2 regions of the Pectobacterium peruviense genome follow, and region 2 is predicted to be linked to the other one. Evidence: predicted binding sites of a transcription regulator. Region 2 holds the regulator's gene; the other holds the start of a gene.
The links. The regulator PurR, encoded in region 2, represses purine synthesis genes. The targets are predictions, from matches to a motif close to CANGCAAACGTTTGCNTG.
Positions count from the first base shown of each region.

Region 1: a site for PurR is predicted at 2,330-2,347, ahead of purH (bifunctional phosphoribosylaminoimidazolecarboxamide formyltransferase/IMP cyclohydrolase). Genes of this name have one in related genera too.

Region 1 covers NZ_CP161826.1:4,605,519-4,609,995, reverse strand. The annotation lists gene purD (phosphoribosylamine--glycine ligase) at 1-580, opposite strand, end outside; gene purH (bifunctional phosphoribosylaminoimidazolecarboxamide formyltransferase/IMP cyclohydrolase) at 598-2,187, opposite strand; rRNA gene DUT67_RS20760 (16S ribosomal RNA) at 2,793-4,335, shown strand; tRNA gene DUT67_RS20755 (tRNA-Ile) at 4,411-4,477, shown strand, end outside.
Region 2 covers NZ_CP161826.1:2,006,499-2,010,975, reverse strand. The annotation lists gene DUT67_RS09160 (Grx4 family monothiol glutaredoxin) at 1-99, opposite strand, end outside; gene DUT67_RS09155 (C40 family peptidase) at 440-1,291, shown strand; gene DUT67_RS09150 (YnhF family membrane protein) at 1,382-1,471, opposite strand; gene purR (HTH-type transcriptional repressor PurR) at 1,862-2,887, shown strand; gene cfa (cyclopropane fatty acyl phospholipid synthase) at 3,318-4,469, shown strand.

The DNA.
Region 1 (4,477 bases), 2.3 Mb from region 2:
CTTCGCCATCAAGGAACTCTTCCACCACGATACGGTGTCCAGCATCGCCGAATGCATTACCTGCCAGCATATCCTGAATGGCGTTTTCCGCTTCCTGCAACGTCATCGCGACAATCACGCCCTTACCAGCGGCTAACCCATCCGCCTTGATGACGATAGGTGCACCTTTGCTGCGTACATAGGCCAGCGCGGGTTCCACTTCGGTAAAATTCTGGTATTCCGCCGACGGGATGTTATGGCGTGCCAGAAAATCTTTAGTAAAGGCTTTCGAGCCTTCTAATTGCGCGGCGGCCTGCGACGGGCCAAAGATTTTTAGACCTGCACTCTGAAACGCATCCACAACACCGATAACTAACGGTGTTTCTGGACCCACGATGGTTAAATCGATCTGGTTTTCCTGAGCAAAGGCGACTAACGCTGGAACATCGGTTGCGGCGATATCAACGTTGGTCAGCGCTGGCTCAAGTGCGGTGCCCGCGTTTCCTGGAGCAACATAAACCTGTTTCGCCAGCGGTGACTGGGAGGCTTTCCAGGCCAGTGCGTGTTCGCGTCCGCCATTACCAATTACTAAAATGTTCATTTCGGTCAGCTCCAGAATTAATGGCGGAAGTGGCGCATGTCGGTAAAGATCATCGCAATGCCGTGTTCGTTAGCGGCAGCAATAACTTCATCATCACGAATAGATCCGCCCGGTTGGATCACACAGGTAATGCCAACGGCCGCGGCAGCATCAATACCATCACGGAATGGGAAAAATGCATCAGAGGCCATGGCGGAACCTTTTACTTCCAGCCCTTCATCGCCCGCTTTGATACCAGCGATTTTCGCTGAGTAAACGCGGCTCATCTGACCAGCACCTATCCCGATGGTCATGTTGTCGCGTGCGTACACGATCGCATTGGATTTAACGAATTTAGCCACTTTCCAGCAGAAGAGCGCATCGCGTAATTCCTGCTCGCTCGGCTGGCGCTCGGTCACGACACGCAGTTGAGACGCATCGACCATACCCAAATCGCGATCCTGTACCAGCAAACCGCCGTTGACGCGTTTGAAGTCCAGAGCCGGGACGCGTTGCTGCCAGCTACCGCTGGTCAGGACGCGTACGTTTTGTTTGGCTGCGGTCACCTTCAATGCAGCATCACTAGCGGATGGCGCAATAATGACTTCGACAAACTGACGGCTGATGATGGCCTGTGCCGTTTCTTCATCCAGTTCGCGGTTGAAGGCGATAATGCCGCCGAATGCCGATGTCGGGTCGGTTTTATAGGCGCGCTCGTAAGCATCAAGAATTGAACCGCCAATTGCTACGCCGCACGGGTTCGCGTGTTTAACGATAACGCAGGCTGGTTCGGGAAATTCTTTCACACATTCCAGCGCCGCATCGGTATCGGCGATGTTGTTATAAGACAGTGCTTTGCCTTGTAACTGTATAGAGGTGGCGACAGAAGCCTCGTGAATATTCTCTTCTATATAGAAGGCAGCTTGCTGATGACTGTTCTCGCCGTAGCGCATGTCCTGCTTTTTGATGTAGTTCAGGTTCAGCGTGCGCGGGAAGTGGCCAGATGGTTTATCGGTATCACCGTGGTAAGGCGGAACCAGTGCGCCAAAGTAGTTGGCAATCATACTGTCGTAAGCAGCAGTATGCTCAAAGGCTTTAATGGCTAAATCGAAACGGGTTTCGTAGGTCAATGAACCTTCGTTGGCGTCGATTTCATTAATAATAGTGCTGTAGTCGCTGCTCTTGACCACGATAGCCACATCTTTATGGTTCTTGGCGGCGGAGCGCACCATCGTCGGGCCGCCGATATCGATGTTCTCAACGGCATCTTCTAATGTGCAGTTCTCACGGGCGACGGTCTGAGCGAACGGATACAAATTCACAACGACGATATCAATGGGTTTGATGTCGTGCTGCGCCATGATCGCATCATCTTGATCGCGTCGTCCCAGAATGCCGCCGTGTACTTTCGGGTGCAGGGTCTTTACACGCCCATCCATCATTTCCGGGAAACCGGTGTAGTCAGAGACTTCTGTCACCGCTAAGCCAGCATCGGCCAGCAAACGGGCGGTTCCTCCGGTTGAAAGGAGCTCGACGCCACGGTGGGACAGAGCTTGAGCAAATTCGACAATACCTGCTTTGTCAGAAACGCTGAGCAGAGCGCGGCGAATTGGACGGCGTTGTTGCATGATGATGTTATCCCCTGGATTTGGGTAGTCAGTAAAGAACGGTATGTGAATATCGTCTTTGTCAGAGCAATAATTGCGGAATAAAGAGAAATATTCAGTTAGCGTTCGCAAAAACACGACGATTTTGAACGGGGGGAATTGTAGCGAAAACGTTTGCGTGATGCTCGTCAATTTTTGAGTAGAATGCTTTCTGTGGATAAGTTTGTGCAAAAATAGGTATAAGGCGGGGTTTTGCTGTGGAATGCAGCAAACAGTCATTTTTCTTTAAAATACCTATTGCGGCAGGTCGAGAAGTCCCTATAATGCGCCTCCATCAACACGGCGATGTGAACACACAACCGGGTTGATAAAGAAAGAGAAAACGCTTTAAAATAAACGTTGACTCTGAAGGTGATAAGCGTAACATACGCCACCTCGCGAAGCGGATAAGACCGCAACGCACTGCTCTTTAACAATATAATCAGACAATCTGTGTGGGCACTCACAAGACCGTATCTTAACGATATAAAAAGTCTTGAAGAGTGAACAACAGTGAAATTCATTACGAATAAACAGTTTTAATTCTTTGAGCATCGCTGACGAGTTCAGCAAATCAAACAAATCTTAAATTGAAGAGTTTGATCATGGCTCAGATTGAACGCTGGCGGCAGGCCTAACACATGCAAGTCGAGCGGTAGCACAGAAGAGCTTGCTCTTCGGGTGACGAGCGGCGGACGGGTGAGTAATGTCTGGGAAACTGCCTGATGGAGGGGGATAACTACTGGAAACGGTAGCTAATACCGCATAACGTCTTCGGACCAAAGAGGGGGACCTTCGGGCCTCTTGCCATCAGATGTGCCCAGATGGGATTAGCTAGTAGGCGGGGTAATGGCCCACCTAGGCGACGATCCCTAGCTGGTCTGAGAGGATGACCAGCCACACTGGAACTGAGACACGGTCCAGACTCCTACGGGAGGCAGCAGTGGGGAATATTGCACAATGGGCGCAAGCCTGATGCAGCCATGCCGCGTGTGTGAAGAAGGCCTTCGGGTTGTAAAGCACTTTCAGCGGGGAGGAAGGCAGTAAGGTTAATAACCTTGCTGATTGACGTTACCCGCAGAAGAAGCACCGGCTAACTCCGTGCCAGCAGCCGCGGTAATACGGAGGGTGCAAGCGTTAATCGGAATGACTGGGCGTAAAGCGCACGCAGGCGGTCTGTTAAGTTGGATGTGAAATCCCCGGGCTTAACCTGGGAACTGCATTCAAAACTGACAGGCTAGAGTCTTGTAGAGGGGGGTAGAATTCCAGGTGTAGCGGTGAAATGCGTAGAGATCTGGAGGAATACCGGTGGCGAAGGCGGCCCCCTGGACAAAGACTGACGCTCAGGTGCGAAAGCGTGGGGAGCAAACAGGATTAGATACCCTGGTAGTCCACGCTGTAAACGATGTCGACTTGGAGGTTGTGCCCTTGAGGCGTGGCTTCCGGAGCTAACGCGTTAAGTCGACCGCCTGGGGAGTACGGCCGCAAGGTTAAAACTCAAATGAATTGACGGGGGCCCGCACAAGCGGTGGAGCATGTGGTTTAATTCGATGCAACGCGAAGAACCTTACCTACTCTTGACATCCAGAGAATTTGCTAGAGATAGCTTAGTGCCTTCGGGAACTCTGAGACAGGTGCTGCATGGCTGTCGTCAGCTCGTGTTGTGAAATGTTGGGTTAAGTCCCGCAACGAGCGCAACCCTTATCCTTTGTTGCCAGCACGTAATGGTGGGAACTCAAAGGAGACTGCCGGTGATAAACCGGAGGAAGGTGGGGATGACGTCAAGTCATCATGGCCCTTACGAGTAGGGCTACACACGTGCTACAATGGCGTATACAAAGAGAAGCGACCTCGCGAGAGCAAGCGGACCTCATAAAGTACGTCGTAGTCCGGATTGGAGTCTGCAACTCGACTCCATGAAGTCGGAATCGCTAGTAATCGTAGATCAGAATGCTACGGTGAATACGTTCCCGGGCCTTGTACACACCGCCCGTCACACCATGGGAGTGGGTTGCAAAAGAAGTAGGTAGCTTAACCTTCGGGAGGGCGCTTACCACTTTGTGATTCATGACTGGGGTGAAGTCGTAACAAGGTAACCGTAGGGGAACCTGCGGTTGGATCACCTCCTTACCAAAAAAAGATGTGTGTTACGTGAAGTGCTCACACAGATTGTCTGATGAAAATAACGAGCAGAAATACCTTAATAGGCTTGTAGCTCAGGTGGTTAGAGCGCACCCCTGATAAGGGTGAGGTCGGTGGTTCAAGTCCACTC
Region 2 (4,477 bases):
AAAACCGCAGCTTGGTAATTTCGGGGAGCCTTTCATGTACAGCAGAATCGGGTTTTCAGCAATTTGGCGCTGAATTTTTTCAATTGTCGGTGTCGTCATCTTCTTGCTTCCTTAAACCTATAGGATGGCTAACGTCCAAAACGCTAGCCATGAGCCGCCGTCAGAAGTATTGCGACAGCGACATTGACTCAATGATATTGTACCGATGCCACTAGCTACAAAAAAACGCCATTTTTTGTAGGGTTATTTTTCTCGTCGCTTTGCGTCGCTGATGAAATCAACGCCAAAAAATGCTGATAAATCAATCGAAAAAACAACTATTAACGTTTTTTCACTATTCTGTATGAATAAAGCGACCGTGCCTACTTTTTTATGACGCCGTTTTCAGGAATACTGTGAGGATTGAGCGAGTTAAGGATTATGTTCGGTCACTTTTATTATGCGCTTATTTATTACTCTTTTTATATTATTTTTCAGTAATCTATGCCTGAACGTCGTTCAGGCTGCGCCGCATACCCCGCATTCGGCACCGAAGAAAAACGTCGTTGAAGAAACGAATAAGAAAAGCCGTCAAACAAAGAGTAATGCTAAATCACCGACGCCGATCAAAAGCAAAAAACCCGAACCTACCGCAGTCAGCACTAAAACCAAACCCCGTAGCGCTAACAAATCGACAGAAAAAAAACCGTCACGGACACAAAGCAGCACGCCCGCGCTAGTAAAGAAAAACCTTAAAAAACTGAAACCTGAAGACGAGAAGCAGACAACTGCACAGGCCAGAGTTAAAACCGGGTTAAAGAAAACCGCACTCAAAGAGAAGGTGGATAAAAACCCGTCTCCCACCGAAAAAGGAATGGCGCTGAGCGCGGCGCATAAAAAACGCTATCAGCATGCCAAAACGACCGCCATGAATAAATTGATGAGCCAAATAGGTAAACCGTACCATTGGGGCGGCTCATCTCCCTTTACCGGATTCGACTGTAGCGGACTGGTTTATTACGCCTATAAAGACGTCGTCAAGATCCAAATCCCGCGTACCGCAAACGAAATGTATCACCTACGTGATGCCGCGCCGATTAAAAAGAGTGAACTAGAAAGTGGCGATTTGGTCTTCTTCCGCATCAATAATCGTGGCGCAGCCGATCACGTTGGGGTTTATCTGGGAGAAGGGAAATTTATCCAGTCGCCGCGTACGGGCTCAGATATTCGCATCAGCAAGCTGAGCGAAGATTATTGGCAGGAGCACTACGTTGGCGCGCGTCGCGTGGTCACGCCACAGACCATTCGTTAAGCAAATTATACCGGTTATACCCTAAATAATTCAGACACGTTTATGCACCACCAACGTGTCTGAATACCAACCAGCGCAGAAGCCGATCGGTTAGTTCAGCACCGCAATAAAGCTAAACGCGATGATCACAGCTAACGAGCCAACGGTTGTCAGTAAAGACATCTTCAGATCTGTATCCATAAACCACTCCTTATTAGCGAACAAGTTTCATCTGAAACTTCATCTAAAAAAAGACACCACCATGTGCAGCAGAACCCGCTTAGACGGTTAAAGCTACAAATAATAGGGTTATTACGATTCTTTCATAATTCTAGCGAAAAATCTCGGACGAATGCATCACTAATAGTATAAATTAGCCCTTTCACTTTCATGATAAATCGGACACAATCCGCTGTTTATGAAAGCGCTGCGTATCAGTCGAAAAACGTCAACCCAGACCCCTTCGGTATAACATTCGGCATTCTCCTTCTGAAATCCTGTTTTTTAGCTTAGAAGAAGAACTTTAAACGTAGGCAAACGATTAACAATATACTTACGTCTGTAACAGGTAAGTTCAGGAGTCATTTTTAGATGGCAACGATTAAAGATGTGGCAAAACGTGCTGGCGTTTCCACCACAACCGTATCGCACGTGATCAATAAAACACGTTTCGTCGCCGAAGAGACTAAGGCAGCCGTCAGGGCGGCAATCAAAGAATTGCACTATTCGCCCAGCGCCGTCGCTCGCAGCCTCAAAGTTAATCACACTAAATCTATTGGTTTGTTGGCCACATCCAGCGAAGCCCCCTACTTTGCCGAGATCATTGAAGCAGTCGAAAACAGCTGTTATGCCAAAGGTTACACGCTGGTGCTGTGTAATTCTCATAACGACATTGGCAAACAGCGCGCTTATCTTTCCATGTTGGCGCAAAAGCGCGTCGACGGCCTGTTGGTGATGTGCGCCGAATACCCGCCGGAGCTATTGGGCATGCTGGAAGATTATCGCAGCATTCCAATGGTCGTCATGGACTGGGGACAGATGCACAGCGATTTTACCGATACGATTATCGATAACGCCTTTGAAGGTGGTTATATGGCGGGTCGCTACCTGATTGAACGCGGTCATCGAGATATCGGCGCGATCCCCGGCATTCAAGAGCGCAACACCGGCAGCGGGCGCTACCTCGGCTTTTTAAAAGCATTGAAGGAAGCCGACATCGCCGTGCGCGACGAATGGGTTGTTCAGGGCGATTTCGAACCGGAATCCGGCTATAAAGCCATGCATCAGATTCTCGCGCAGAAACAGCGACCTACGGCCGTATTCTGTGGTGGCGATATTATGGCGATGGGTGCCATCTGTGCAGCCGACGAACTGGGCCTGCGCGTGCCACAGGATATTTCGGTGATCGGTTATGACAACGTGCGCCATGCGCGCTTCTTTACGCCAGCGCTGACCACCATCCATCAACCGAAAGAACGCCTGGGCCAATCCGCGTTTTCTATGCTGCTGGATCGTATTACCAGTAAGCGAGAAGATGCGCACGTCATTGAAGTACACCCGACGCTGATTGAACGTCGCTCGGTTGCCGATGGTCCATTCCGCGATTATCGCCGTTAATCTCGACGACCAATACAGACGGTTTTTCTATTCCTGCCCGCTTTCCCTCTCTGCTTGCTCCAGCCAATTTTCTTGTATATTGGCTGGAGCAACTCTAAACTGAACCCTGCGTTTCAGTTTCACTGATAAAACCAAAATAGCGATAGCCGCACGTCAGTAAGCAGGTCCGTGCTTTTGCCAATGAGATCCTGTTTACGTGCAAATTTCTTCTTCATTTTTCTCTGGTGACAGCCGATACGTCGGCTGCAGTAAGTGCTGTCCAGGTGTTTTACGATACTTTTACCCCTAAATAATTCGAGTTGCAGGAAGGCGGCAAGAAAAGGAATCCCGATGAGCTTACTCCGGTAAGTGATTCGGGTGACTGAACGCAGCCAACACACATGCAGCTTGAAGTATGACGGGGATACTCGTGAAAAGTTAAGGAGACATGATGGGATTACCTTATGCAGAAAAATGGGATCACGATACCGCGCCTTGGTTCCACATAATGCAAGACACGTTAGCCGCTGCGGATATCGCGATCAACGGTACTCGCCCCTTTGATATCCACGTTACCCATCCCCGCTTTTTTAAACGTGTCTTGCGAGAAGGTTCGTTGGGATTAGGTGAAAGCTATATGGACGGATGGTGGGAGTGCGAACGGCTGGATATGTTCTTCCATCGTGTCCTGCGTGCAGGGCTAGAAAATACACTACCTCGCCGCTTGCACGATCTTACTCGAGTCGCCATTTCCCGCGTCACCAATTTGCAGTCCCGCAGACGTGCTCAGGTTGTCGGCAAAGCACATTACGATTTAGGTAATGATCTCTTTACCCTAATGCTCGATCCCTACATGCAATATTCCTGCGCTTATTGGAAACAGGCGCACACGTTGGAACAAGCGCAGGAAGACAAACTCACCATGATTTGCGAAAAACTCCAGCTAAGATCAGGCATGACGCTGCTGGATATCGGCTGCGGCTGGGGCGGGCTTGCTGAGTTCGCCGCGCGTCGCTACGGTGTCTCCGTTTACGGCATCACCATCTCCAGAGAGCAACAGCGTCTGGCGCAACAGCGCTGTCAGGATCTTGGCGTCACCATTGCGCGACAAGACTACCGCGATCTGAACCAGCAATTCGATAGGATCGTCTCTGTCGGTATGTTTGAACACGTCGGCCCGCGCAACTATGGCGCTTACTTTCGCATGGCAAAACGCAGTCTTAAGCCCGATGGACTGTTCCTGCTGCACACTATCGGCGCCAATAAGACCAACCCGCACATTGATCCCTGGATTCATAAATACATCTTCCCCAACGGCTGTATTCCCTCTATGCAGCACATCGCGCAGGCAAGTGAGCCTTACATGGTAATGGAAGACTGGCACAACTTCGGTGCCGATTACGATCGCACATTACTGGCATGGCATACGCGCTTTCAACAAGGGTGGCCCCAGCTTTCCACACGCTACACCGCCCGTTTTCGTCGGATGTTTAGCTACTATCTGAACGCGTGCGCAGGGGCGTTCAGAGCCAGAGAACTTCAGCTCTGGCAGATCGTATTCAGTATCAATGGGATTGACGGTGGATTACGCGTTTCGCGCTGAGAGAGAAA